DNA from 4 places in the Cutibacterium avidum 44067 genome. Region 1 is predicted to be linked to each of the others. Evidence: riboswitches for the same ligand, from Rfam matches in the RefSeq annotation. Region 1 holds a riboswitch; each other region holds the start of a gene.

The links. Region 1 has a riboswitch for cobalamin ahead of PALO_RS04860 (FecCD family ABC transporter permease). Riboswitches for the same ligand answer to the same signal wherever they lie in the genome.
Region 2: linked by a shared signal. The riboswitch ahead of PALO_RS00495 (ribonucleoside-diphosphate reductase subunit alpha) and the one ahead of PALO_RS04860 (FecCD family ABC transporter permease) in region 1 are both predicted to bind cobalamin.
Region 3: linked by a shared signal. The riboswitch ahead of PALO_RS00395 (anaerobic ribonucleoside triphosphate reductase) and the one ahead of PALO_RS04860 (FecCD family ABC transporter permease) in region 1 are both predicted to bind cobalamin.
Region 4: linked by a shared signal. The riboswitch ahead of PALO_RS07575 (ABC transporter substrate-binding protein) and the one ahead of PALO_RS04860 (FecCD family ABC transporter permease) in region 1 are both predicted to bind cobalamin.

Annotation. Positions count from the first base shown of each region.
Region 1 is NC_021064.1:1,057,492-1,064,839, forward strand. Features, by position in the region: gene PALO_RS04840 (type I restriction-modification system subunit M) at 1-1,912, shown strand, start outside; gene PALO_RS04845 (YagU family protein) at 2,047-2,601, shown strand; gene PALO_RS04850 (ABC transporter substrate-binding protein) at 2,670-3,722, opposite strand; gene PALO_RS04855 (ABC transporter ATP-binding protein) at 3,719-4,552, opposite strand; gene PALO_RS04860 (FecCD family ABC transporter permease) at 4,549-5,568, opposite strand; cobalamin riboswitch at 5,730-5,850, opposite strand; gene PALO_RS04865 (hypothetical protein) at 6,404-7,348, shown strand, end outside.
Region 2 is NC_021064.1:104,647-111,994, forward strand. Features, by position in the region: gene PALO_RS00495 (ribonucleoside-diphosphate reductase subunit alpha) at 1-2,269, opposite strand, end outside; cobalamin riboswitch at 2,382-2,573, opposite strand; gene PALO_RS00500 (NADH:flavin oxidoreductase/NADH oxidase) at 2,744-3,844, opposite strand; gene PALO_RS00505 (YciI family protein) at 3,882-4,160, opposite strand; gene PALO_RS00510 (MarP family serine protease) at 4,365-5,558, opposite strand; gene idi (isopentenyl-diphosphate Delta-isomerase) at 5,697-6,305, shown strand; gene PALO_RS00520 (isoaspartyl peptidase/L-asparaginase family protein) at 6,309-7,348, opposite strand, start outside.
Region 3 is NC_021064.1:78,449-85,796, forward strand. Features, by position in the region: gene PALO_RS00390 (YbhB/YbcL family Raf kinase inhibitor-like protein) at 182-643, opposite strand; cobalamin riboswitch at 818-1,028, shown strand; gene PALO_RS00395 (anaerobic ribonucleoside triphosphate reductase) at 1,104-3,440, shown strand; gene PALO_RS00400 (4Fe-4S single cluster domain-containing protein) at 3,454-3,966, shown strand; gene PALO_RS00405 (DEAD/DEAH box helicase) at 3,950-6,541, opposite strand; gene PALO_RS00410 (Dps family protein) at 6,799-7,329, opposite strand.
Region 4 is NC_021064.1:1,655,279-1,662,626, reverse strand. Features, by position in the region: gene PALO_RS07590 (aminopeptidase P family protein) at 1-1,125, opposite strand, end outside; gene PALO_RS07585 (zinc ribbon domain-containing protein) at 1,348-2,085, shown strand; RNA gene rnpB (RNase P RNA component class A) at 2,146-2,527, shown strand; gene PALO_RS07580 (hypothetical protein) at 2,544-2,744, shown strand; cobalamin riboswitch at 2,779-2,964, shown strand; gene PALO_RS07575 (ABC transporter substrate-binding protein) at 3,006-4,019, shown strand; gene PALO_RS07570 (FecCD family ABC transporter permease) at 4,016-5,050, shown strand; gene PALO_RS07565 (ABC transporter ATP-binding protein) at 5,047-5,841, shown strand; gene PALO_RS07560 ((2Fe-2S) ferredoxin domain-containing protein) at 5,838-6,470, shown strand; gene PALO_RS07555 (YbdD/YjiX family protein) at 6,493-6,708, opposite strand; gene PALO_RS07550 (carbon starvation CstA family protein) at 6,705-7,348, opposite strand, start outside.

The sequences.
Region 1 (7,348 bases):
CACCAAGGATGAGGTCCTGGAGTACGCCGACGGTCTGGTGGAGATTGGCCCTGGTCAGGACAGGATACTCAAGCGCATCTGCGGCCAGCGGTTCTACAACACGTCGCGGTACACATTCGCCCGGCTGCTCAGTGACGACAAGAACCTGGCTGACAACCTCGCCAAGTACATCGCGTCCCTCTCCCCTGACGCGGCGACGGTGATCGAGGCGTACCAGTTCGACGGGAAGATCACCCGGATGGACCACGCCGGGATCCTGTACGGCGTCATGGCCGACTTCGCGGACCTGGACCTGCGTCCCAGCGAGGTCAGCAACGAGACCATGGGTTACATCTTCGAGGAACTGTTGCGGAAGTTCTCCGAGATGAGTAACGAGACCGCCGGTGAGCACTACACCCCGCGTGAGGTGATTCGTCTGGTCGCCGATCTTCTCATCGGGGGTCAGACCGCCCGCGACCTTACCGAGAACCAGATGCCGGTGCGTACCATCTACGATCCGGCGGCCGGCACCGGCGGCATGCTCATGATCACCATGGACCGCATCAAGGAGCTCAATCCGAAGGCCCTCGTCAAGGTCTACGGCCAGGAACTCAACGACGAGACCTGGGCTATCGCCCAGTCCGACCTCATGATGCAAGGCATCGGCCCCGAGCAGATGCACAACGGCAACACTCTCACCGCCGACGCCTTCCCCACCGACAAATTCGACTTTATCCTCGCCAACCCGCCCTACGGCGTCGACTGGAAGGGCTACGCCCAGCCCATCAAGGATGAACACAACAGACAAGGCTTCAACGGCCGTTTCGGCGCCGGACTCCCCCGCGTCTCCGACGGCTCCTTACTGTTCCTGCAGCACATGCTCAGCCACATGAAACCCGTCACCGACGCCAGTCCGAACGGATCGCGCGTCGGCATCGTCCTGTCCGGCTCTCCCCTGTTCTCCGGCCAGGCCGGATCGGGTGAGAGTGAGATCCGCCGCTGGCTGCTGGAGAACGACTGGCTGGAGGGCATCGTCGCCCTGCCCGACCAGATGTTCTACAACACCGGCATCTCCACCTATGTGTGGATTCTCACCAACGCCAGGACCGACGCCGAACGCGGCTTGGTGAAACTCATTGATGCCCGCGACATGGGCACCAAGATGCGCAAGAGTCTCGGCGACAAGCGCAAGGAACTCACCGATGACGCGATCGACGAGATCGTGCGTCTGTTCAGCGGCGCCCTTGACGAGTTCGCCGACGACAAGCGCGTCAAGGTGTTGCCCCGAGAGACCTTCGGATTCCAGCGCGTCACCGTCGAACGCCCCCTGCATCGGCGCTGGGAGGTGACTGAGGCTGTCGTCAAGACCCCACCCTTTGAGCAGTTCGCGCATCTGACCGGGAGGACATACGGCACGCAGAAGGCCCTGCTCGCTGACGCCCCCGGCATGACCGCAACGCAGAAGAAGAAGTACGCCGCCGCCTGCGCGGTGAATGATCCAGGTGCGCCGGTGGTGATGAAGAAGGGCAAGCCGGAACCCGACACCGACCTGCGTGACCAGGAGAACATTCCCCTGCCCGCCGGCTGGTTCGACCTCGATGATGACGCCCGCGCCCAGGCACTGCTCGACTCTGCCGAGAAGCACCTGACCGAGGAAATCAGGCCGTACCTGCCCGACGCGTGGATCGACCACGACAAGACCAAGCTCGGCTTCGAGATCCCCTTCACCCGCCAGTTCTACGTCTACACGCCGCCCCGCCCCGTCGAGGAGATGGCCGACGAGATCATCGTCGACCGCACCAACCGCAACGGCCGGCTCGTCGATGCCTACTTCTCCCGCCCCGAGGTCCGCACGTCCTTCGTCGACTACCTCATGGTCACCTATGACGAGTTTCGCGCAGGCACCGGTGAGACTCGCGCGAACCGATGCTAGTCATCGCACCATGCGTTGGCCGTGGCGAGGATGCAGCGTGGTCCTGAGCTACTCTCAGCAGCGAGCGGTCACGCCATGATATCTGTCAGCATGTCATCGTCCCGGAGCGCTGGGTCGTGCAAGGAGTTGATCACATGACCTCGAACACCACGGAGCCGTGTCGCCGGAGGTATGGTGCCGCGTTATGGGCGGGCGTGCTCGCGGGGATTATCGGCGCCATCGTGAAGTTTGGCTGGGAAGTTCCGCTGCCTCCGCGCACCGCGGCACGCAATGCCACGAACCCTCCCCAGCAGCTCCTTCAGCAACTTGGGTTCAGCGAGCACTTCACTCACATGTCGTACACCTTCAGCGGGTGGCCGCTCCCCTTCGTGAGCTTCATCGTCCACTTCGGGTTCTCGATCTTCTTCGCCGTCGTGTACGCGCTGCTGGCCGAGAAGCACCCTCGCGTCAAGCTGTGGCAGGGCGCGGTGTTCGGCTTGGCCATCTGGGTGCTCTTCCATCTCATCCTCATGCCAGCCATGGGCACCGTTCCCGCCCCCTGGCACCAGCCCTTCGACGAGCACCTCAGCGAGTCCTTCGGGCACGTGTTCTGGATGTGGGTCATCGAGCTCACCCGGCGTGACCTGCGCAACCGCATCACCGGAGAGCCTGATGCCGAGGTTCCGCTCCCTGCACTTGGAGGTAACTGACATCGGATGTGGATCCGCACTGGTCCGCTCGACGACCGTGTGAAGGTGGGCGATCGTCGAGCGGGGGCTCAGCCGCGAGCGGTCACGTCGTGCCGCGGCTTGATCCCTGACGCGGGGACCAAGCGGTACTTCTCCAAGGACTGTCGCAGTGTCTCGGCAGCATCGACGTTGAGTGGACTACTGGTCCACGCCGGGTACGCGATGTTGACGAACCGGCGGTTCTTCACGGCAGGAAGGTTCTTCGTGGCCGGATTGGCCTCGAGCAGGGCGACCTTCTGGGCCATCGTCTGGCCGGGGTAGTCGTCGAAGACAATGACGTCGGGTCGGGTCTGCGCGATCTTCTCCCACGAGATCGTCGTCCACGTGTTGGCCACGTCCGTGGTGGCGCTCACGGCACCCGCCGCCTTGATGATGCCTTCAGGGCCGCCGTAGCGCCCACTGGTGAACACGCTGCCGGTGTCGCCGCTGTCGACCATGAGCACCGTCGGCTTGGTCGATGCCTGAGGGGCTCGGGCCAGAGCCCGACGTCGCGTGTCGATGTCCTTGACGACCCTCCGGGCCTCCTGGGTGTGCCCTGTGACGGCGCCCAGGTTGCTCAGATCCGACCGCAGGGCCGTCCAGGGATCCATGACTCCGCGAGCCTTGTCATCGCTCTTCGCACGGCAACTCTCCGACAACACGTAGGCACTGATGCCCCGTGCGCGCAGCTCCTCGGGAGTGAGATGGGTGCTTTCACCGTATCCATATCCGTACCCGGCGAGCATGACGTCGGGTCGCGCGCCCAGAACCTGTTCGAGCGTCGGGTAGGAGCCGTCACTGTCGGGCAGGGCCGACACCGCCCGGTGGCCGTAAACCTTCGCCAAGGCATCGGTCTGGCCCTTGATCCCCGTCGCCGCGACGATCTGGTCGCCGGCGCCGATCGACAACATCATCGCGACCATGTTGCTGTCGTTGACGAACACTCGTCGCGCATGGGAGGGGAAGGCTCGGCGAGCACCACAGTTGGTGATGGTGACCGTCGAGGGACCGGAGCCGCTCGAGATCGAGGAACTCGTGTGGGTCACGTGGGCGCAACTCGTGAGGGCGGCCGCGCCGGCGACGATGAGTGGTGATCGGGTCATGAGGTGCCTTCCGGTCGGGATGTGTCAGTGGGATGGGTGTGACACAACGGGCCGGGGCTCGCCGGGTCACAGAGAAGATGGGATAGGCCCGTGATGGGGTCGACGTGGCGCGTGAGCCTCATGCCGAATGCCTTGCTCACCTCGCCACGGGTGAACACGTCATGTGGTGGACCCTGGGTGAGCACGCGTCCCCCTGCGAGAACGGCGACGTGATCGGCGTACCGCTCGGTCAACGTGAGGTCATGGATCGCCACGACGACGGTCTGGTCGAGGTCACGGATGAGTGCGAGCAGGTGATGCTGCTGGGCCAGGTCCAGGTGGTTGGTCGGTTCATCCAGCATGAGTATGGGAGTGCGCTGGGCCAGCCCACGGGCCAGCATGACTCGACGGCGCTCTCCACCGGACAGTCGTGAGCAGGGCCGATCGGCGTAGTCGGACATGTCGACCCGGTCTAGTGATTCCATGACGATGCGATGCTCGTCCTCACCGCCGTGGTCCCACGGCCGTCCATAAGGGGTACGTCCCAGGGCGACGAGTTCACGCACGAGCAGGTCACCAGGTGGTGAGTCCTCCTGGGCGACGAAGGACACCTGGCGTGCGCGTTGTCTGGCCGAGAGACGTCGGAGGGGGACATCGTCGAGGAACACGTCTCCGGCGGCCGGCCGGCTGATTCCGGCGATGGCACGCAGCAGGGTCGACTTGCCCGAACCGTTGAGCCCGATGATGGCCGTGACGGTACCGGGCTCGAAGTCCAGATCGACGTCTCGGACGATGGTTCGCCCCTCGACCTGCGCCGCGAGACGTCGTGTGGTCAGTCGGGTGCCCATCATGCCCCCGCGTACTGGTAGTGGCGCCGTCCCAGCAGTAGTAGGAACACCGGGGCGCCTAGCAGACCTGTGACGATGCTCAACGGAGTCTCCTGCGGGCGGCTTGCCACCCGGGAGAGGACGTCGACCCACACGAGGAAGAGTGCGCCGAACAGAGCGCTGACCGGCAGGACGACGCGATGGCGCGGTCCCACGAGGAGCCTGGTGAGGTGGGGAATGACGAGGCCCACGAATCCGATGCCGCCGGAGACCGCGACGATCGCGCTCACGAGGATGGCCTGGACGATGAAAAGGGCGACTCTCAGGCCGGTGACCGGAACCCCGAGCGAGGAGGCGAGTTCCGGGCCTGCTGCTAGCGCGTCGAGCCACCTGGATCCAATCATGAGCAACAGCAGGGTGACGACGACCACCACCGCCGTCGGCACGAGGGTCTGCCAAGAGGCGCCTGCCACGCTGCCCAACAGCCAGAAGAGGACGGACTGGGCCGATTTCGGGTCGTTGCTGTGGAAGACCAGGAAGCTCGACATCGCGCTGAAGGCTGAGGACATGACGACACCGGTGAGGACGAGCCGCAAGGGGCTCAGACCTCCCTGGGCCATGGCGATGCCGAACACGGCCGCGGTCGCGACGAGGGCACCGAGAAGGGCACCCAGGTACAGCGAGTACACGCCGAAGGCCGCCAGCGTTCCCGTGGTGATGACGGCTGTCGCCCCGACGCTGGCCCCTGCCGAGACCCCGAGCATGTAGGGATCGGCCAACGGGTTGCGTACCAAGGTCTGCATGACGGCGCCGCCGACGGACAGTCCGGCCCCGGCGACGACGGCCAGCACCGTTCGTGGAAGTCGCAACCCCCACACGATCTGGTCCACGGTGGCCTCGACGCTGCCTCCGCGCACGTGTACATCCAGGACGTGCCACGCCTGTTCGATGGGCAGCCGGATCGTGCCGAAGGCCAGCGAGAGCACGACGCTCAGGATGAGGGCAACCGCCAGGACCAGCAGTACGGGCCCGGCGGGCAACCGGTGATCCTCGTGGGCCCGCGATGACGTCGATCCGTCCGACAGTTGCCGTTGCCCGGGCGAAGCGCAGGGATGGGTGTCTCGATGGCGGACATGTGGCAAAGGAACTCCTGGCGGTTGACGCCCATCTCGCGAGGCGTACGGCGGCTGCATTCGCCGGGAGGTTTTCGGGCTCGGGGTCGCGCGGCTCGTCCCCTTCCCAGGTGTCTCCACCCAGTGGGCTCGCGGCGAGCCATCACCCACACCGCTGCGCGTCAGTCCTGGATTCGCACCAGGTTCCCTGACCGGCGAGACGCACCGTACCACGCAGGTGGTGAATCGTCCCACTCATTCATGAACCCGCCCCGAGAATCGAAATCTCCATCCCGAGCGACATGTCCCAGAAGTGGCGGATGTCTCACTCGTACACTGTCTACAGGCGAGGTCATGCAGTGGTGGCGGCCCGGAAAGGCGACGTGCAGACTCGGTATGTATCCACGAGATGAAACAAAGGCTGTCGACGGGTTTCAGTGGTCTTGTTGCTGCCTGGGGGCCATTGTCCCAGTTCGGTGTCCGATCACATGCTCGTCATCACGGGTTCATGTCCTGTTCACAACCGCGTCATTACTGGATATTCCAGATCGCCGCCCTTTGCGAATTGAACCTCCGCGTCGCTAGCATTGGATCGCAGATCCTCCCGGGGTGGTTGCCTATTCTCCTTGACAGGGGCGTGCATCTTCTCCTTGACAGGGGCGTGCATCTTCTCCTTGACAGGGGCGTGCATCGACTTCCACAGGGGCTCTGTGAAGCACGTCAATTCCTATGGATGCGAATCCGTGAGGAGTATGAAAAAGCCATGCCCTTGAAGAGACGTCCAGGGCGCAGAGTCCTCGCGGCGGCTGCCTCGGCAGTCCTCGCAGTGTCTGCCATGATGCAGGTGCCGGCGGCTCACGCCGTCATTCCACCCAAGCCGCAGGGCTATCCGATCGCGCACCTCTATGAGTCGTGCACGGATGCCTCCGCCCACGCCCAGGGATACCCCGAGTGGCATTACGGTGAGACGGGACGACGCTACCTCAGCGACGGCACGATCCAGTTCACCAACCGCACCGATCAGGTCGTGCCGTACACCGGCACGATCGAAACTGAGAGCAACCACGCCATTTCGGCGACCTCGGCGGCGAAGCTCCCCTCCGGATGGAACACCACCGCCAAGTCTGACATCGGCCTCAAGCTGTCCAATGGCTGGGTCGAGGGTGAGACCGTCGGTCCCGTTAAGCTCAAGCCGGGTGAGTCGATCCGCGTCGAATACGGCGTCCTCGAAAAGGACTTCGTCTCGATGTTCGTCACCTGCCGCGACGGCGTCCTACAGAACTCCAACGGCGCTAACGTCATTCGCGGCACCGGTCCGGCCGAGCGATACGCCTTCGTCTACCTCATCCACGCCGACGGCTCCATCTCGGATCTGGCGATGCAGATCCCGTCGCGCCACGCGGGTGCCAACAGCAAGCCGATGGGATCGGACGCCTACACCGCCATGTCGGGCCCCAGCCTGGAGTCCGTGGCGAAGCCGACCGACCACGTCGTCGAGCCCGCCGTCGCTCCGCAGAAGGATCCGTCCTGGCCGGCGAAGGGTCAGACCTGCCGTGCCCGCGACATCGCGTGGTACCCCTACGACATCTCGTCGATCCAGCCCACCTACCGCAAGCCCGGCTACTCGACGGACTTCCTCAACTGGTCGAAGGCCCCCTACGACTACCACCCGGTGACCGACTTCGTCGTGGGTGCCCAGTACAACGGG
Region 2 (7,348 bases), 950 kb from region 1:
CCATGTCGCCGACCGACCGGGAGGCCAGGTAGATGTTGCGGCTGATGGCCTGGTCCACCCACTTCTGCGCCCGGGCGGCCACGTTGAGGTAGGCCATCGGATCCAGGGTGAAGGAGGTGCGGTACAGACGCCGTAGGGAGGCCGGGATGGCCTCGATCTCGCTGGGATCCCCCTGGCGGCGCAGCAATTCCTCGCGTACCTTCTCCCACAGCCCGAGGTCCTTGAGGTCGGCCACCAGATTGCGGTTGACCTCGAGGAACTTCCCGGCCGAGGTGGCTCGGGAGAACATCTGGGAGAACTGCGGGTCCAGACCCGGCGTCGTGCCAGCGACCAGGCCGATCGACGCCGTCGGGGCGATGGCCATCAGAGTGGCATTGCGCATCCCGCGACTCACCTTGGTACGCAGCCCGTCCCAGTCCATCCTCGTCGTCCGGTCGACGTCAACGGGAATGCCACGGTCGCGCTCCAGGACGGCCAGAGTGTCGACCGGGACCATCCCCTCCGACCAGCCGGATCCCGCGAACATCGGGTACGAGCCACGCTCGGTGGCCAGATCAGCGGAGGTGTCGATGGCGTGCCAGCTGATGAATTCAATGATCCGGTCGACGATCTCGCAGGCCTCGGAGGAGTCGTAGGGAATCCGCACCTGCTCGAGCATGTCCGTCAGCCCCATGACGCCCAGGCCGATGGCCCGGTTCTCCACGTTGGATCGCTCGGCCTGAGGCGCCGCCGAAGCGGTGATGTCGACGAGGTTGTCGAGGTGGCGCACCGCCAGCCGAGTGGTGGCGGCCAGTTGGTTCCAGTCGATGCGACGCTTCCCGCGCGGCCCGACGAGGTGCCCGGCGAGGTTGACCGAAGCCAGGTTGCACACCGAGGTGTGGTCGCGGTCCTGGGGCAGGCAGATCTCGGTGCACAGATTCGAGGAGTGGATCGTCCCGGTGTTGCTGTTCAACGCGCGGGTATTGACGCTGTCCTTCCACGTCAACCACGGGTGGGATGTCGTCTGCAGGCTCACCAGTATGGCTCGGAATTGTTCGCGGGCCGTGGTGCGGTGGAAACGCCTGATGTGGCCGGCCTCGGCCTCGGCGATGTAGTGGGCGTAACGCTTCGAGAAGGCCGACCCGGTGAGCTCGGTGAGATCGGGGGTCTCGGCGGGGTCGAAGAGGTACCAGTCCTCGTCCTTGGCGACGCGCTTCATGAACTCGTCGGAGATCCACACCGCAGTGTCGGCGGTACGGGTGCGTCGGTACGGGTCACCGGAGTTCTGCCGCAGGTCGAGGAACTGGGGGAAGTCCATATGCCAGTTCTCCATGTAGAAGCACAGAGCGCCGAGCTTCTTGCCTCCTCGGGAGACGGCTCGCAGCGTCGAGTCGATGGTGTGCATGAAGGGGATCGGACCGGTCGACGCAGTGTTGTCGGAGCGAATAGGTGACCCCTCGCAGCGCAGGTCAGACATCGACAGCCCGATGCCGCCGGTGCCCTTTGTGATCCACATGACGTCACGGATCGTCCGGGCGATGTGCTCCAAGTCGTCCTCGGTGCGCATGACGAAGCAGTTGGACAGCTGGCCAGCCGGGGTGCCCGCGTTGACAAGGGTGGATCCAGCCGCGAGATGACGCAGGTTGCTCATCGAGTCGTAGAGGGCGAGGGCAGAGGAGGTCGGATCGTCCTCGGTGAGGCTGAGCCCCATAGCCACGCGCATCCAGAAGTATTGCGGTACTTCCAACGCTCGCTGGTCGGGGGTACGCAGCAGATAACGGTTGACCATGGTGCGCACGCCGGTGAAGCCGATGAGGTCGTCACGGGCGGGATCAAGGGCCGTGGCGAGGGCGTCGAGGTCGAAGAGCCGCCCCAGTCGCTCGTCAAGGTGGCCGTCGGCGACGAGCTTGTCGATCGTGCGCGGGAAGTAGGCATGGTGGAGGTCTCGCACCCGCTCGGGGCTGGCGTCACCGAGACCGTCGTGGGTGTCGCCGAACACCTCCTTGTACAGCTTCTTGACGGCGATTCGGCTGGCAATGGTGTCGAAGGCAGGGTCGTCCTTGGCATTGCCCAGAGCCACCTGGATGACGGCCTCGTCCAAGGCGTCGGTGGTGATCCCGTCGAATAGGGTGATCTCCACCTCGGCCTGCAGCAGGGTTGCCCGGGCAACGGCGTCGTCGAGCCCACGGGCTGAGTCAATGATGGATGCGGCGACTTCGTTGCCGTCGTAAGGGGCCAGGGATCCGTCGCGCTTGCGGACGCGGATGGTCGAGATGGGGTCGGCGCTCATTGCAATTCCTCCGTGCGATGCCGTAGGCACGCGACCGGGCGGAATGCGGCGGGGACACTGGTCCCCATGAACGCTGCGACACTTCCCGCGAGATCGCGAACCGGGCCCCGCGGTTGCGGGACCACACCTGGCAGGTCTTCGGACTCACGAGCACTTGTTGCCTACTGGCCGTCGCTTCCCATGCCGAAGCACAGTGCGTGATGACGGCGGTCGTTCTCGTATACCGCTGCGGGGCAGCTCCGGATTCTCACCGGATTCCCTCTTGGCCCGTGCGAACACGGGAACCATGTGCAGTCGCCACTATATGAACGCTGATCAATAAGAGTCAATACAAGATGTAGGGGCATTGAGCGTTTTGGGCGTCTCATGGACGCACACCGTGACGACCCCCTGACGGCCGGCGGATTCGTGGCACCGAACACGCCGCCGTCACCGGGCTTCGTCGAGCGTCAGAAACGCTGAAACTCCACGTCCTCAGCGCCACGCTCCCCGGAATCTCGCCGGATGCCACGGCGCGTCCTCGTTGGGAACTCCCAACTCGTGGGCGGCGCGCAACGGCCAGTTGGTGTCCCGCAGAGCTGCCCGTCCGATCATGATGGCGTCGGCACTGCCCTTCTGGAGCAGCTCCTCGGCCAACTCTGCGGTCCAGATCATGCCGACGGTGGCGGTGGGAATGCCCGCCTCGGTGCGCACTCGAGCTGCCAAGTCAGCCTGGTAGGCCGGGGCGACGGGGATGGGCGCCGACGAGTTTCCTCCTGAGGAGGCGTCGAGGAGGTCAACTCCGACTTCCGCAAAACGACGCGACAGTTCGACGGAGTCCTCCACCTGCCAGCCGTCGTCCCGCCAGTCGGTGACCGACAGACGTGCCAACAAGGGCATGGTGTCAGGGATGGCGTCACGCACAGCCTTCGCAACTTCCAGTGGCAGGCGGACACGTCCGTCGAAGTCACCGCCCCAGCCGTCGGCGCGGGTGTTGGACAGCGGCGAGTAGAACTGATGCAGCAGGTAACCGTGGGCGCTGTGAATCTCGACGGCGTCGAACCCAGCTTCCACGGCACGTGCAGCAGCGGAGCGGAAGTTGTCAATGACCTTCGCGATGCCGTCCTCGTCGAGGGTGGTGACGGGCAGGCCGACGTATTGCTTGCCGTCCGCCGGCGCGGCGGTCGGTCCGACCGGAATCCAGCCGCCGTGCTCGGGAGGCACCACGCTGCCATGGAATCCCGGCCACCACTTCTCGGTGGAGGCCTTGCGTCCGGCATGGCCCAGTTGCACCGCGATCTTGCCGCCCAGGCTGTGAACGGCGTCGGTGACGGTGCGCCAGGCTGCTACCTGGTCGTCATTCCACAACCCGGTGTCATAAGGGCTGATACGGCCTTCGGGGCTCACTGCGGTGGCCTCGGCGACGATGAGGCCGAAGCCACCCACAGCGAACGAGCCGTAGTGAACCAGATGCCACGTGCCTGGGATCCCATCCTGGGAGTCCACGGCGTACTGGCACATCGGTGGCAACCAGACGCGGTTGCGAACCGTCAGTCCACGAAGAGTGAAGGGTTGGAAGAGCAGCGGCGATGTCATGTCACCATGACATCACGGGCTTCAACCCATGGCGTCCTCAATGATGGAAGTGATAGTTCGGAGCCCACTCGCGCACGGACGCCACCTGAACCGCCGACTTCGGGTACGGATCATGCTCCAGCAGATGGTCAAGGGTGGCGCGGTCCGGCACGGTGTAGATGAGCACCGCTCCGCTGCCGTCAGCCAGCGGGCCGGCATTGACGAGCTGGCCACGCTCGCGCATGACATCAAGGTTCTCCAGATGGGCCGGGCGCGCGGCCATGCGCTCCTCGGAATGGGCGGGATCATAATGGGTTTCGACGATGAAAACTGCCATGACCCAATGCTATTGGGACATGGACCGGAACTGAAGCGTTGAGAAGGTGTCGGACGTTGACGCGTCATCGTGCGGCACAGGATGCCCTGGGATACCGCACGGTGTTGGTACTTGTCAGATGATGTTTCGGGAGATCAGGGCCGCAAACGTGCTCGGAACCGTCCCGCGACGGGAACATTGGGCGCTCAAGATTTTGACACCAATTCACCCAACGGTGCACCAGCCGGTCGCAGCCGCGGTGGTGTCGTTGGCCCCAGCGCGGATGAACCTGCGAGTCTGGTCGTTCGACAGCGCGTACCCGGTCTGCGGCTGTGCGGTGGACCGGGCGAAGATTGTGCCGGCGACCTTGCCGTCCGTCGTCAGTAGTGGTCCACCCGAGTTGCCCGGACGTACCGTGCCGCGCAGCGAGAGGATCTCGCGGACGACGGTGTCGGTGCCGTAGATGTTCTCACCGTGAGCCATGATCGACCCACGCACGGTGGCGGCCTCGAGGGTGTATGGACCATCAAGCGGGAATCCGGCGACGACCGTTGGATCACCGTCCTTGACAGTCGACGCCATCGTCAAGGCTGGGGCACGAAGGTCGGGAACCGCCAACACCGCCAGGTCCATGTCCGGGTCGTAGGAGACGACGCGGGCTCGCAGTCGAGCCCCAGTTCCGCCCACCTGCACGGTGACCTGGTTGGACCCGGCGACGACGTGGGCGTTCGTCACCACCCGGTGGCGAGAACTCACCCATCCGGTGCCCTCGGAGGCCCGATCGCACCGTGGTGCCCGAGACCGCACCTTGACGATGGATTGAGCTGCGCTCCGCACTCCAGGAGTGGTGACGGCCTCGTCGTCGGGAGCCGGTGCGGGCAGACGGGGAGCTTCGCCGGCGAAGACCTTCGGGAAGGTGTCAGCAGCTCGACCGACCAGTCGGGCAGCGGCCTCGTTGACCTCGTCCGGGATGACGCGATTGGTCTGGGTGATGACGGATGACTCGTCGATGGCCTCGGTCCATGACGGCGGCAGGATGGGGGAGAGGGCTGTTGCCGCCACCGTGACGACAAGGGCGGTTGCGATGACGCTGAGCACCGAGCCGCCGAAACGGTCCACGTTGCCCAACCCCACCGAGTTGAATGCGCGATGGATGCGTTGGGCGATGTGGACGCAGATGCCCTGAATGATCTCGGCAATGACGAGGGTGATGCACACCCGCACCGCGCCTGCGGCCAGCCAGGTCCAATTCTTGTCGAAGAACTGGTCAGCGACGATGCCGGAGGTCCACAGACCGGCCCACACCCCGAGGACCAACCCGATGAGGCTGGCCACTCCGACGACGGCCCCGCGCATCCACCCGGCCATGGCACGCATGGCGAGGTACAGCACGAGGATGACGTCGAGGATGTGCGGCATGGCTCTCCCGTCGGAGGTGGGTGGACGAAGTGACGAATACAGCATCTCAATGGTGCCTTTGAGGTGGCGATGAGCCAACGTAGGAGACCCAAGCGCATTCGACTTCGCGGAATTCGTGGTTGTTGGTAGCTTGACGTCATGAGTCATCACGATGGCGAGGATGGGGGCATGCCTGCCCATGACGCGGATTCTGTCCACGACGATCTCGTCATCCTGCTCGACGACGACGGCAACCAGGTTGGGACCGCTCCCCGAGCGACCGTTCACAGCCAGCACACCCCACGACATCTGGCCTTTTCCTGCCACGTCCTTGACGTCGGCGGGCGAGTTCTGCTGACCCGACGAGCCCTGACGAAGGTGGCTTGGCCGGGGGTGTGGACGAACACCTGTTGTGGGCATCCGCGGATCGGCGAAACGATCATCGGCGCGGCGGTGCGTCGCACTCACCAGGAGCTCGGCCTCGACCTCGATCCGCGTCGGATGCGCGTCGTCCTTCCTGGTTTTTCCTATCGTGCCACCGACGCTGGCGGCATCGTCGAGGACGAGCTGTGCCCGGTCGTCGTTGCTCGGTTGTCCCTTCCCGAGGAACTCGTCGAGCTGAATCCTGACCCGGAGGAGGTCGAAGAGGTCACCTGGGTGGGCTGGCAGGACATGTACGGCCTGGCGCGATCGATGCCGGCCCTGCTGAGCCCCTGGGCGGTCGAGCAGATGCTCGAGTTCGGTCCGGAACTGCCCGTCGTGCGCTGAGCCTCACACCGAGGTCAGCACCTCGCCGTGATCAGGCCAGGCGGCCAGCATGGACGCCGACACATGGCAGACGACGAGACGTCCGGACGCGTCGACGGCGATGAGGCCTCCCGTGGCTGGTGCGCCGTCGGTGACTCGTGACGAGACCTCGTCGGTGAGGGCTCCCATGGCTGCGTGGTTGACGGGTTCGCCTGCCAGTCTCATGCGGGCATCCACCTCGTGGGCCACCAGCCCCTGCAAGAAGGCCTCGCCGTCACCGGTGCAGGAGACGGCCACGACCCCATCGCGGGCGAAGGTGCCGGCCCCGACGACCGGGGAATCACCGATGCGACCCACTGCCGACGCGACGATCCCGCCCGTAGACGTCGCGGCAGCAAGATGACCGTGGTAGTCCCGGGCGACCGCTCCGACTGTGCCATGCCTCGGGGCCTGGTGGCGTCCGGCAAGTACCCGTTCCAGCTGTTCCCGTCGAGCGTCAGTCACGAAGTATTCCGGGGGCTCGACCTCCAGACCCCAGTCTCGGCAGACCTGCTCAGGAGGGTCGCACAGCAGGACATGGGGTGACATGGCGAGGATGGCCCGGGCCAGACGAATCGGGTTGCGGGCATGACGTGAACAGCACACCGCCCCGGCACGTCCGTGGCCGGTCATGACGGCGGCGTCAGTCTCAACCGTCCCCTTCGCGGTGAGGACCCCACCTCGTCCGGCATTGAAGAGCGGATCGTCCTCCATCGCCACGACCGAGGCTGTGACGGCGTCAAGGGCTGGCCCACCAGCGTCAAGAACTGCCTGGCCGGCGTCGAAAGCGCGCCGTAGGGACAGCCGGAACCTCTCGGCATCCTCGCCGGTTCGGGGCGGAACGTTGCCTGCGCCACCGTGGATGACGAGAGTGGGGCCGAGCTGATCGACGACGTGACTGGTCATGCACAGAGCGTAGACGGCGAGGTGGCATTCACGGGATGGTTGAGGGTCTGTCCACCGGTCTCGGAACCTGCTGTGGAACGACATCGATGTGTTTTCCCCAGCCATGGGGGTTATCCACA
Region 3 (7,348 bases), 980 kb from region 1:
GGATTCGCTGGCATAGCTGGTGCTGGTGGTCGTCGGTGTGGGGGTTGCTGACTCAGCACTGGCGGAAAACGGCATCGATACCAGGCCGAGGGCGACGAGGAGGGTGAGCAATGTCTGCCGGAGCTTCACGACGCCAGTCAAGCAGGAACCGCCGACACGTGGTCGGCGGCTCTGATTATCGTCAGGACTGCTGGAAGGTTCCGGTGATCGACGCGGAGTCCAGCTCGCTGGTGTGTATGGCGAAGCGGACCTGGACGTTGGCGGCGTCGTCAGGAATGTCGAGATGCTCGCTCGGCATGGCATGGACGGTGTGGATGTAGCGGTGGGCCGGTCCGGGCGGCGGGCAGGCGCCGGAGTAGCCGTCCTCCTGGTAGTCGTTGGCCCACTCGCGCACGCCGGAGGGCAGCGGGCCGCCTTCGTCGAGGGAGGTGACGTCGGCCGGGATGTCGGCGAGGATCCAGTGCCAGAAGCCGGAACCAGTGGGGGCGTCGGGGTCGTAGATGGTGATCGCGTAGGACTTGGTGCCCTCTGGGCCGAGCGTCCAGCTCAGCTGCGGGCTGACGTTCTTGCCGCCCGCATCGGTGTGGGCGTAGGCCAGGGCGATCGGCTGGCCTTCCTTGATGGACGTGCTGGTGATCTCCATGGGTTGTGTCCTTTCCCTGGGCGTGTGTCCATGATGCCAGCCTGATGTGCGATCCGAAGGGCGTGGCAACTGGCTCTGATCGCGGGGGAGCGCGCCCGCCACGGCGAGACGAGGGGGCGGGTGTGCGGATGCTTCGAGACGCGTATACCCTTCATCTTGTGCTGGTTTCCATCACGGAACACCAGATGTAGGGGTTTCTCGACATCTGGCGGTGATGGGAGGAAAGAGGGAATCCGGTGGGAAACCGGAACTGCCCCGCAGCGGTGACAGGGAACGACGGCGACACACGCACTGGCCATCCGGCTGGGAAGCGTCGCTCGGTAGGAACCCGTCTGGCGACGGAAAGCCCTGAAGTCCGAAGACCTGCCAGTGCCCGGGTCAGCGACCCGGTACGACTACGGGCGCGCGGGACGACCCGGGGCGAACTTGCTCCACTCGTGCGCTGCTTCGAGGAGAGAGCATGTCGACCACCCTTCATCCGGTGTCCATCAGCCAGCAGCGAGCAGTACCAGCATCCATCCTCAAGAGGGACGGGCGGGTCATCGGATTCGACTCGACGAAGATCGTCGAGGCCGTCCGCAAGGCCTTCGTCGCCTGCGGCATCGACGCCCCCGAACTCCTGGCCTCCGAGGTCGCCCTCGAGGTGCTCTCCCGACTGAGCGAGATGGGTGAGGACACCCCTGATGTCGAGGCCATCCAGGATCTCGTCGAGAAGGCCCTCATGGATCAGGGACATGACGACGTCGCCAAGGCCTACATCCTCTACCGTCAGCGTCGCACCGTCGCCCGCGACCAGCAGTCCGCCCTCATGCGCACCCTGCGCGAGATCACCTTCGCCTCCGCCGAGGAGGCTGACGCCAAGCGGGAGAACGCCAACGTCGACGGCAACTCCGCAATGGGGTCGATGCTGCGCTACGGAACCGAGTCGGCCAAGCAGTTCAACCTGCTCGAGGTGCTCGACCCCACCCATGCCGCCGCCCATCGTGACGGGGACATCCACATCCACGACCTCGACTTCCTCACCCTGACGACCACCTGTTGCCAGATCAACCTCACCGATCTCTTCGAGCACGGCTTCTCCACCGGCCACGGCGTGCTGCGAGCCCCGCAATCGATCGGGTCGTATGCGGCCCTGGCCTGCATTGCGATCCAGTCCAACCAGAATGACCAACACGGTGGCCAGGCGGTGCCGAACTTTGACCGAGACATGGCGCCGGGGGTCGCCAAGACCTTCGTCAAGGCCGCCCAAACCGGTCTGACGAGGACCTTCGAGGTCCTCGGTGGTGACGAGGAGTATCTCGACGAGGTGCGCGAGGCGGCCTCCGGGTGGGTGCTGGAGCCGGATGGCGCCGCGCTGGCCCATGAGAAGGAGCAGGTGGCGGAACTGTTCGCCGGGCTCATCGACGACACCGACCGGGTCGCCGACAGAGTCCGTCGCCAGGCTGTCGAGGAGACGCGTCGTCAGACCTACCAGGCGATGGAGGCCCTCATCGCCAATCTCAACACCATGAATTCGCGAGCCGGGGCGCAGACCCCGTTCTCGTCGATCAATTACGGCACCGACACCAGCCCGGAGGCGCGGATGGTGATGCACTGCCTGCTGGAGGCCACCGAGGCCGGTCTGGGCGGCGGGGAGACCGCGATCTTCCCGATCCAGATCTTCCGGGTGCAGAAGGGCGTCAATCTCGACGACGACGACCCCAACCACGACCTGTTCCGGCTGGCCTGCCGGGTGAGTGCCAAGCGCCTCTTCCCGAACTTCTCCTTCCAGGACGCCCCGTTCAACGCCGAGTACTACGTGCCCGGCCATCCCGAGACCGAGATCGCCTACATGGGCTGCCGCACCCGGGTGATGTCGAACGTCCATGACCCCTCGCGGGCCCAGACCTGGGGACGCGGGAACCTCTCCTTCACCTCGATCAACCTGCCGAGGCTGGCGATCGAGGCCAACCACGACGTCAATGCTTTCTTCACCTCCTTCGACCGGATGATCGACCTCGTCATCGACCAGTTGCTCGACCGGCTCAAGATCCAGTCCCACAAGCTGGTGCGGAACTTCCCCTTCCTCATGGGGCAGGGGGTCTGGATCGGTTCGGAGAACTTGGGGCCTGACGATGCCGTCGCCGAGGTGCTCGAGCACGGGACCCTGTCGGTGGGGTTCATCGGGCTGGCCGAGACCCTGACGGCCTTGGTCGGCGTCCACCATGGTGAGTCGGAGGAGGCCCAGCAACTCGGCCTACGGATCGTCGGCCACCTGCGAGAGAGGATGGACGAGGCGGCCGAGCGCACCGGGTTGAACTTCTCGGCCCTGGCCACACCGGCGGAGGGACTGTCGGGGCGATTCGTGCGGATGGATCGTCAGCGTTACGGGTCGATCCCGGGAGTCACCGACCGGGAGTACTACACCAACAGCTTCCACGTGCCGGTCTGGTACCACATCGGTGCTGCGGACAAGATCCGCATTGAGGCTCCTTATCACGCCTTCACCAACGGCGGTCACATCTCGTACGTCGAGCTGTCGGGGGACCCGGCACGCAACGTCGACGCCTTCGAGACCCTCGTGCGGTACATGGCTGCCAGCGGCATCGGGTACGGGTCCATCAACCACCCGGTCGACCGGGATCCTCAGTGCGGCTACACCGGGATCATCGACGACGAGTGCCCCAAGTGCGGCCGTCACGAGGATTCCGGGTCCTTCGACCGGATTCGCCGCATCACCGGCTACCTCGTCGGTGGGCTGGACCGATTCAACGACGCCAAGCGGGCCGAGGTCCGCGACCGCGTCAAGCACGGATGAGGCCGGAGCGAGGATGAGGGTTGCCGGGATCGAGCCGGAGTCGATTGTCGATGGTCCCGGCATCCGCTTCACGGTCTTCGCGCAGGGATGCCCGCTGAAGTGTCCCGGGTGCCAGAACCCTGGTACCTGGGACCCCTGCGGTGGCCAGGAGATCGACGTCGAGGAGATCATCACCGCGATGGGATTGTCGGTGTTGGCGTCCGGATTGACGCTCTCGGGCGGTGAGGCGAGTCGTCAGCCTGGAGATTGCGCGAGGTTGGCCCGTGCTGCCCACGAGATGGGGTGGGACGTCTGGGCATGGTCCGGATTCACCGTGGACGCCCTGCTGCGTCAGGCCCGGCACAGCCCAGAGCTGGCCGAGATGCTGGACCAGGTGGACGTCCTGGTCGACGGACCTTTCCAGCTGGCACGACGCACCCTCACCCTGCCGTGGCGGGGAAGCGGTAACCAGCGGATCATCGACCTCCCCGCGACCCTGCGCGAGGGGCGAGTGGTGGAGTGGGAATCCGTCAGTCCAGCCGGCTGAAGGCCCTTGTCCGAAGTACCAGGTCCTCGGCCTCGTCACACTCGTCGAGGTCGACGGTCGCGGTGATCGACCAGTCGTGGTTACCGGCAGGGTCGTCGATGATCTGACGAACCAACCAGACCCGGGCGTCGCGGCGTCCCGACTCCTTCTCGATCATGAACAGACCGGGGGCGCGGGCGTCCGGGCCGTCGTTGATCTCGTCGTGCTCGTCCCAGTAGTCGCCCAGGGTGTCCTCCCAGGCATTGGTCGTCATGGCAGAACTGTCGGGCTCGAGGGCTCCCAGGGCCTCGAAGTCGTCGTCTGCGGCCAGGATCACCTTGCGGAACAAGGCATTGCGTACCATGACGGTGAAGGCCCGCTGGTTGGAGGTGAAGGTCCGTACCGGACGGACCTCTTCGGGTTCCTCATCGACGGGATGGGTGAGTTCCTCCCACTCGTCGATGAGGGAGGAGTCGGTGGAGCGGACGACCTCGCCCAGCCAGGAGATGACGTCGGCAAGCTCCTCGGTCCGCTCGGACTCGGGGACTGTCTGACGCAGCGCACGGTAGGCATCGGTCAGATAGCGCAGCACCAGACCCTCGCTGCGTTGCACCTTGTAGTGGGCGCAGAACTCGCCGAAGGTCATGGCGCGTTCGTACATGTCGCGCACGACCGACTTGGGCTGCAGGGCGTCGGAGGGAATCCACGGGTGGCTTGGGGCGAAGATCTCGAACAAGGCGTCGAGGGTCTCCTCGAGCGGGCGTGGCCACTCGATCTCCTCGACGGCGGCCATCCGATCCTCGTAGTCGTAGCCGTCCTCCTTCATGCGCGCGATGGCCTCGCCACGCGCGGCATGCTGCTGGGCTATGAGGACGCTCATCGGATTGTCGAGGGTGGCCTCGATGACGCTGACGACGTCGAGGGCGTGGGTGGGGGACTCCGGGTCGAGGGTCGCGACGGCCTCGCTGGCGAAGGCCGACAGCGGCTGATTGAGGGCGAAGTCGTCCTGCAGGGCCTCGTTCATCGCGAACTTGCGGCCACCGGGGGTGGGCTCGTCGAGACGGTGGACGACCTCGGAGCGCAGCAGGGACAGCCCGATCTGCACGGCGCGGCGGTAGAGGCGACGTCGTTCGGCGACGACCGGGGTGGAGGAGTCGACGAGGTGCTGGACCGCCCGGGCGGTGTCCTCGTCACGCTGCAGCAGGTTGAGCAGCATCGCCTCGGTGATCCTCATCCGAGCGTGCAGGGTCTCCGGGGCGGACTCGATGAGTTTGGTGAAGGTCTCCTCGGAGTAGTTGACGAACCCCTCCGGTGGCTTGTGACGCTGCACCTTGCGACGCTTCTTGGGGCCGTCCCCGGCCTTGGCAAGGGCCTTCTCGTTGGCGATGACGTGCTCGGGTGCCTGGGCGACGACGTAGCCGACGGTGTCGAATCCGGCCCGACCCGCGCGACCGGCGATCTGGTGGAACTCTCGGGACTTCAGGACTCGGGTGCGTCGACCGTCGAACTTCGTCAGGGAGGTGAACATGACGGTGCGGATCGGCACGTTGATGCCGACGCCGAGGGTGTCGGTGCCACAAATGACCTTGAGCTTGCCCTGTTGGGCGAGGGTTTCGACGAGGCGTCGGTACTTCGGAAGCATCCCGGCGTGGTGGACCCCGATGCCCGAGGTGATGAACTTGCGCACCGTTGAGCCGAATCCCTTGGAGAAGCGGAAGTCGGCGATCTCGGCGGCGATGCCGTGACGTTCCTCGGTGCTCACCAACTTCATCGACGTCATGGACTGGGCGCGTCCCAGAGCCTGCTTCTGGGAGGGATGGACGATGTAGACCGGGGCCTTCTGCTCCTCGACGAGCTCCTCGATGGCCTCGTGGTCGGGTTTCATCGACCAGGAGTACTGCAGCGGGACGGGGCGGACGACTCCGGTGATGACGCTGGTGGGGCGTCCGGTGATGGTGGTGAGGCCCTCGGACAGGTCGGTGACGTCACCGAGGGTGGCGCTCATGACGATCTGCTGGGCCTGCGGGAGTTCGGACAGCGGCACCTGCCAGGCCCAGCCCCGGTCGGGGTCGCCGATGAAGTGGAACTCGTCCATGACGACCTGGTCGACGTTGGCATGGCGACCCTCGCGCAGGGCGATGTTGGCAAGGATCTCGGCGGTGCAGCAGATGATGGGGGCATCGGAGTTGACGGAGGCGTCGCCGGTGACCATGCCGACATTGGTGGCTCCGAAGATCTCGCAGAGGCTGAAGAACTTCTCGCTGACGAGGGCTTTGATGGGGGCGGTGTAGTAGGAGCGTCCTCCCGCAGCCACGCAGGCGAAGTGGGCTGCGGTGGCGATGAGGGATTTCCCGGACCCGGTCGGGGTGGTGACGATGACGTGGTTGCCCGACAGGATCTCGAGGATCGCCTCCTCCTGGTGCTCGTACATGGAGATGCCGTCCCGGGCGACGGCTCGCTCGATGTGGTCCAGGGCCATGTCGGCGTCGAGAGGACGGGCGCCGGGGGAGTCCCAGCCCGGTTGGCGCTCCCCGCGGTCGGTGGTGACCGGGGCACGACCGTCGACCATGTCGTCAAGGGCTTCGGCCAGGTGCACGGTGTCTCCTCGTATCGGGGCGGCCAGAACGGTTTCCAATGTAGTGGTGGGCTCGGACGTGACCGGTGTTGGTCGTGTTCGCCCGTGGTTGGTTGGCTGTTGCTGTCGTCCCAGCTGCGCCAGCTGTGTCTCACCCGCATGGATGGCCAGGACCGCTGATTCACACCCCCACATGACACACATCACCGCGGGCCCCGAGGTGATCTCGGGGCCCGCGGTGTGTTGAACGATGGATTGTCTGGAAGCGAACCGACGAATCAGCGAGCGGACGGGGTGCGGGTCTCGGCGCTGATGAACCAGGCCTGCTGCTCGAGCTGTTGGATGAAGCCGTGCAGGATGTCGGCAGAGGTGGGATCCTCCTCGTCAATCTGGTCGTGGACCTCGCGCATGGTGCCGGTCACGGCCTCGATTGAAGCGGTGATGACCTTGATTGCGTCATGGGTCAGAACCTCTCCCTGGGAGGACTCAGGAAGGGTGGTGCTGGCAGCGACCACGGCGGGACGGCCGTCCGGGGAAGCGTGGAGCGCACGCATGCGCTCGGCCACCTCGTCGGCACCCTCGCGGGCGATCCCGACGACTTCGTCAAGGTTCAGGTGAAGGTCACGGAAGTTCGGCCCGACGATATTCCAGTGGGCATGTTTGCCGACCAGCTCCAGCGCGATGAAGTCGACGAGAACCTTCTGGAGGTTCGCGGAGAGGGTCTTGGAGGCCTTGAAGCCGGCCTCGGCGTTCTCGAGCTTGGTGGTGGTCTGCCCGGCAGGGGCTGGAACGTTCACGGTGTCAGCCATGCGAAATCTCCTTCGTTCG
Region 4 (7,348 bases), 600 kb from region 1:
GTACTCGCAGATGACGCGGATGGCCGCCTGGTGGATCTCTGCGTGGTCGTGTCCGACCTTGGCGACGGCAGCGGCGGCGTCCTGGGCCTCTAGGACGGCTTGGTAGACCCGACGCTGGGCCGGGGAGAACGTGCCCGAGATCGGCAGGGTACGCGTGATGTCGGCGGTGTAGAGGGAATCGACCTCGACACCGGCATCGATGAGGATGAGCTCTCCGGGACGCAGGTCCCCGTCGTTGCGCACCCAGTGCAGGGTGTTGGCGTGGTCACCGGCGGCACAGATCGAGCCGTAGCCGACCTCATTGCCGAGGTGACGGGCGACCCGTCCGAAGGTGCCCTCCATCCAGCGCTCACCGCGTCCCTTGCGCACGGCCTCCGGGATCTCGGCGATCATGGACTCGAAGCCGACCTTGGACTTGAGGCAGGCGTCGCGCAGCTGCTCGACCTCCCAGTCGTCCTTGCAGAAACGCGCGGCTGAGGAAAACTCGTAGAGCTCCTCGTCGGCCTCCTCGGAGCCCTCGGGGCGCAGGGAGTCGACGGTCGCGGTGACGTTCTCGTCGGCGTCACGGATGACACGAACCGTCACGTCGCCGGCTGCCAAGGCGCTGTTGAGCTGAGAGATGTCGCGGCAGGTGAGCCCTGTCATGGCTGACATCTCCTCCAAGGACTCACGCTTGCCGACCCACATCTCGCCGTAGGTCGGGTCGGCGTAGAACTCTCGGTCCGTGCGCGGGGCACGCGGCTTGAAGTACAGCACGTCGCGGGTCTCGGCGGTGGTGTCGACGACGAGCACCGCATTGGGTTCCCGGTCGGTGCCCAGGCCCGAGTAGTAGGCGAAGGCGGTATTGGGACGGAAGGGGTAGTCGCAGTCGTTGTTGCGGCGCATGAGATGCCCAGCCGGAATGACGAGTCGGTCCCCGTCGAAGCGGGAGGCCAGGGCGTCACGGTGGGCAGTCGCCGAGGGCACGGAGCCGAGCGGCTCAGGAAGCTCGTCGGGGTAGGGGGCCCAGTCCGTGGGGATGAACTCGACGAAGGCTTTGGAGAACGGGGTCTGACGCTTGGGGACCTTCTGTTCCTCGGCCTGCTTCATCTGTTCGTTCAGATCTGACGACCTCGTCTCGGTCATATGTGTCGGGACCTCCGTTGGTTGATGGTGTGACTTCCAGTGTAGGTGTCGATGACATGGGCGTACTCGTCAGTGATGTCCTTGAAGGGGAACGAGATCGATGTCGGTGTGTTCGATCAGGCAGGATGCCGTCTACGCGCATCACCCTACCGACGGGAGGTAGGCTGAACCCCACATGTCAACAGGGCCTGCTCAACGGGGCCAGGAACGCAGGAGGTCAGCGTGAAAGCCGCGGCACAGGATCAGTGGAAGCTTCTCGATCTTGCACGGACTGACCGTCTGATCGCCCGGGCCCAGCACCGTCGTCAGACCCTGCCCGAGCTGGCCGAGCTCAAGGACCTCGCGGTCCAGCGCAGGGCCCTTGCCGAGGAGGTCGTCGCCAAGTCGACCGCGCTGTCGGACGCCAAGATGGAACAGGAGCGCATCGAGGGTGACCTCGAGCCGGCCCGTGCCCGCATGGATCGCAATCAGAAGACCGTCGATTCCGGTTCCGTCACCGACCACAAGGCCTTGAAGGGGCTGACCGAGGAGATCGAGCATCTCGGGCGACGCATCAGCCTGCTGGAGGACGCCGAGCTCGACGCCATGCAGGCCGTCGAGGACGCCGAAGCCGCTCACTCCGACGCGGATCGTCGTCGTATCGAGCTGGATGGGCACATCCGCACCGTCCTCGCGTCTCGCGATGCCGGTCTCAAGGGGATCGACGACGAGCTGGTCGAGTTGTGCCGGTCTCGCGAGACCCAGGCGGGTGGTGTCCCGGCTGATCTCCTCAAGCTCTACGAGATGCTGCGCGAGCGCACCGGGATGGGATGTGCCAAGCTCGTCCACGGGGTGTGTGAGGGATGTGGCATTGCTGCGAATCCGGCCGACCTGCGCACCTATGCCGCAGCCGCCGAGGACGATGTCGTGCGTTGCGAGGAGTGCGACCGGATTTTGGTGCGCACCGAGGAGTCCTTCTGAGAATTGCGCCGTTGCCCGTGTGGCGACGATGCGGCAATGACCGTAGAATCGACGGTCGGACGAGCCATCCGGGTGATCGCGGCAGTCTTGAGCTGTCGAGGAAAGTCCGGGCTCCACAGAGCAGGGTGGTGGGTAACGCCCACCCGGGGTGACCCGCGGGACAGTGCCACAGAAAACAAACTGCCGGCTTTCGGGCCGGTGAGGGTGAAACGGCGGGGTAAGGGCCCACCGCGTCATCGGTGACGGTGACGGCACGGCAAACCCCACTTGGAGCAAGGCCAAGAAGACCGTGAGGTCGCGGACGTGTTCGAGGGCTGCTCGCCCGAGCGTCCGGGTAGGCTGCGCAGCCGAAAGGCTGGAGGATGCCAGCAATGGCGTTCACAGATGGATGATCACCGGCCCTGAGGGGCCACAGAACCCGGCTTACAGGATGGCTCGTCCCTCCTATCATCAGGTCCATGAAGTTCGGAATTCGTACTCCCAGCCTGTCCAGAACCATCTCGGCCAGGACGCGTGGTCGAGTCACGAGGACCGTCAAGCGCACCCTCATCCCCGGTTACGGCCGTAAGGGAATGGGCTGGCTGCGAGATCCACGTCGAGCCGCCTACAACAAGGTTTACCGGAAGACGACGATGCGTTTCGGTGACCTGTTCAAGTGAGGTAACCCCTTGGAGGAAAACATACGAAGGGGATGCTAACATGCTCACGTCAGGTTGCTGGTGACCCCACCAGCGCTGGAATCCGGTGAGAAGCCGGAGCTGACGCGCAGCGGTATGACTGATCTGCCCCGGCGAACGCCACTGGTGCCATGAGCACTGGGAAGGAGCCGGGAACGGAGACGAGGTCGAGCCCGAAGACCACCTGACGCCGTCCTGTCGGTACCCGGTCGCGCACGCCGAACACAGAAAGCTGGCTTCCTCATGCCCGTCACCCCGTCATCCCTTCGCCGCGTCCTCGTGGCATCGGTGGTTCCCGCCGTCCTGCTCGCCGGCTGTGCCGGTGCCCCCAAGGACTCCGCCTCATCGTCGTCCCCCTCGGTCTCAGCGTCGGCTTCTGGTCCGATCACCATCACCAACTGCGGACAGCAGGTCACCCTCGACAAACCAGCCACGAGGGCAGTGACCCTCAATCAGGGAGCCACTGAGGACGTGCTGGCCATCGGCGGTGAGTCCAAGCTCGTCGGCACCGCCTACCTTGACAGTGGGATCCCGGCGAAGTGGAAGAAGGCCTATGACTCGGTCAAGGTGCTCTCCAAGGAGTACCCGTCCAAGGAGACCTTCCTGGCCGCCAAGCCTGATCTGGCGCTGTCCTCGTATTCCAGCGCTTTCACGGACAAGGCCGTCGGCACGCGTGATGAGCTGAAGAAACAGGGAATTGCCACCTACATCAGCCCCTTCGGCTGCCCCAAGGGCACGCCCTCGGCCGAAACCACCTGGGAAAATGTCTGGAAGGAAATGACCGAGGTGGGGACTCTCATCGGCGTCAAGGATGCGGCTGACAAGGCCATTTCCGAGCAGCGCGATGCCCTCAAGGAGGTCACCGGGAACAAGCACGGCACCGGGACGTCGATCGTCTGGTTCGACTCGGGAGACAAGACCCCGTTCATCGGCGCCGGACATGGCGGACCCCAGCTCCTCATGGACGCTGTCGGTGCCAAGAACCTCTTCGCCCATCTCGACGGCGGTTGGGCAGACGGCTCCTGGGAGAAGATCGTCGCATCCAACCCTGACGTCATCGTGGTCGCCGATGCCAGTTGGTCCACGGCGACGTCGAAGATCGACTACATGAGGAAGGACCCCGTCCTCAGCCAGATGAAGGCCGTCAAGGAGAACAAATTCGTCACCGTGCCGTTCTCCCAGAGCACCCCTGGTGCCGAACTCGTGGACGGTGCGAAGACCCTCAATGACGGTCTGGCGAAGATCACCGGCAAGTGAGTCGTCAGCGTAGTTGGCTGATCACCGGCATCCTCGCCATGGCCTTGGTCGGCAGTGTCCTCGTGGTGCTCGGGACCGGGGCGGTACACGTTCCTGTCCATGACGTCGCGAGGGTGGTGGCCCGACGATTCCGCCTCATCGAGGGCGCCGACGTCACCGTTCTCGATGATCAGATCGTGTGGCAGCTGCGGGCTCCGCGCGTCATCGGATCGATGGCCGTCGGCGCTTTGCTGGCGATGTGCGGCGCGGTACTGCAGACCCTGACCGGTAATGACCTGGCCGATCCCTATCTGCTCGGCATCTCCAGTGGAGCCTCGGTGGGTGCGGTCTTCGTCCTCATCATCGGAATCTCCAGCACTCTGGGGCAGTCCGTCCTCATGACACTGGCCTCCTTCGGTGGGGCGGTCGGGGCCCTGACCATGGTGCTGGCCATGGCCACTGGCAAGTCCGGGGAGTTACCCGCCAGCCGGACCATCCTGGCCGGGGTGGCCGTCGGACAGTTGTGCGGCGCGGCGGTGTCCATGATGATCATGGTGTGTGGTGAGTCGAACGCCGCTCGATCAGCCCTGTCGTGGACCCTCGGGTCGTTCACCGGTGTGAGATGGGGATCGACGATCACCCTGGCCGTCGCCACCGTTCCGGCCCTCATCGCCGGGATGGCATTGTGCCACACCCTTGACGCCTTCGCCTTCGGTGACGTCAGCGCGATGTCCCTGGGAGTACCGGTCAACACCGTGCGCTGGATGATCATGGTTGGCACCGCCCTGCTGACCGCTCTCAGCGTGGCCTTCGTCGGTCCCATCGGATTCGTCGGGCTGACGGTCCCACACATCGTGAGGTTCTGGACCGGGCCACGACACGCCCGGCTGCTACCGGTGTCGGCCCTCGTCGGAGCCCTGCTCATGGTGTGGTCTGACACCGCAGCGAGATGCCTGCGCCCTGACACCGAGATTCCCGTCGGGGTCATCACTGCGGCCGTCGGAGCCCCGGTGCTGGTCGTCCTGCTGCGTCGACAGGCGTCTCGATCATGAGTGCCGGGACAGCAGCAACGTTGCGAGCTGAGGATCTTGGTTGGACGGTCGACGGGACGATGATCCTGTCCGGGGTCGACGTGGAGATTCGGCCAGAGGTCATGACGATGGTCATCGGGCTGAACGGATCCGGGAAGACGACCCTGTTGCACCTGCTGGCCGGGTTGCGGAAGCCAAGCGCGGGGCGGGTGTGGTTGGGGGAGCGTGATCTCTCCGGGATCGGGGCCAAGGAGCGCTCCCGGGTGATGGCCCTTCTCGAGCAGAGTCCTTCGGCTCACGTGGAACTGACGGTGCGTGACGTCGTCCAGCTCGGACGCATTCCCCATCTGGGAGGCTGGGGGATCGGCAATCTCAGTCGCCGAAGAGGGCGTGACGGAGATGTCGTCGAGAACGCGATGGCGTCAACCGGAGTTGCTGATCTTGCTGACCGGGCATGGTCGTCCCTCTCGGGAGGGGAGAGGCAGCGTGTTCAGTTGGCCCGAGCTCTCGCCCAGGATCCTGAGATCCTGCTCCTGGACGAACCCACGAATCATCTCGACCTGCGTCACCAGATTGACCTGTTGGAGAGAGTGCGTGGGCTTGGTCTGACAACGGTGACCGTCATCCATGATCTTGACCTGGCCGCCGCTTACGCGGATGACCTCGTCGTGCTGGACTCGGGCCGGATGGTCGCAGCAGGATCGGCCGCCGAGGTACTGACTCCTGACCTCGTCCGAGAGCATTTCGGGGTCGACGGCGAGGTTTGGTCAGATTTCAGACGTGGATTCACCTGGCGGGGATTGCAGCTATGACGACGCGCATCGCGGTCTCGCTGCGCTGGGAGGATTCCTCTGACGCGGTCAGCGCAGAAGCGGTGGCCCGTCACGTGGATGCCGACCGGAACGCATGTCTGCAGGGTCCTGGACCGGCGCTCGTAGATGTCCTCGACGCCGCTGACGACGACCGGGTCGAGCTCGTCGGATGGAGTTGCGATGACGGACCGGTGCCGCTGTCCTGGCTTCGTCGCGTCGCCGGCCAGTGGGTCCGTGTCCATGAGAACGGACCCACCGTCGTCGTGCATGTCGGGGTTGTACGTCCTGACCAGGAGTTCACCGGCGAGTGGCGAATCGTGACCGGGGCCGAAGCGCCGTTGCACAACCCTGCCTGGCAGGAATTCCCCTCCTTCCGACACCATCTGCTCACCTGCCGAGGACCTCGCTGCAGCGCAGCCGGCGCCGCCGACCTGCATGCACGCCTGCAGGAGAAGCTGGCGCAGTCACACGCCTTGGACACAGAGGTTCTCGTCACGGTGACGGGGTGCATGTATCCGTGCAACCACGCCCCACTCATCGTGGTCTGGCCGGACGGCAGATGCATTCAGTTGACCGAGGACAACCTTGACCGCATCGTGTCAGAACTGACCGGGTCTTCCCGTCACTGACGGGAAGACCCGGTGATAGGGGTCAGCAGCATCGTGCCTGGGGATTGCGGTCCTGACGGTCGCACTGGTCGCGCCAGAATGCCTTCTCCGGCATCGGCTCATGACCCGTGCGTCGACACCACTCGAGGTAGTTGTCGTAGGCGTCAGCTCCGGTGACGCCGCGCACCCACCACCGCAGTGACGACCACCATCGTCGCCACAGTGGATCGGTGGGCAGATGCCGTGGTGCGGCGCTCACGCGCGTTCCTGGTGAACGTGCTCCAGGTCAAGCTCGGGATGAGTCTCGTAGAACTCGTCCCACTCGGCCTGAAGGTCCTTCTCGGCCTTGCTGGCGATGAGGCCACTGGGGGCGAAGAGGTGCGACGGCTTGGCCGGATCCTCGGTGTTGATGATGTTGTGGCCTCGCAGTGCCTGAACGGTGCGGATGCAGGCCGCGATCATGACGATGAGGGCACAGACGACGAAGATGATCGACATCGTCCCCTGGATGGCGGTGTTGCCGACGACGGTGTGCATCTCGTCAATGTCCTTGGCCTGACCCAGCGAGGTCTTGCCAGCGGAGATGGCCCGCTTGTACGTCATGTGGTTGGCCCAGTAACCGATCTTCGGGTCGGGGGAGAAGATCTTCAGCCAGGAGCCGTACACCGTGATGACGGCGGTGAAGAGCATCGGCACGAAGATGATGAGCAACCGCCACTTGTGACCGGCTCGGGCGAAGACCACCAGGCAGATCGACAGGGCGACGGCTGCCAACAACTGGTTCGCGATGCCGAACAACGGGAAGAGGGTGTTGATGCCGCCCAGCGGGTCATTGACACCCATGAGCAGAATCGATCCCCAACCGGCAACCATGATCGCGGTGGTGAGCCAGGATCCGA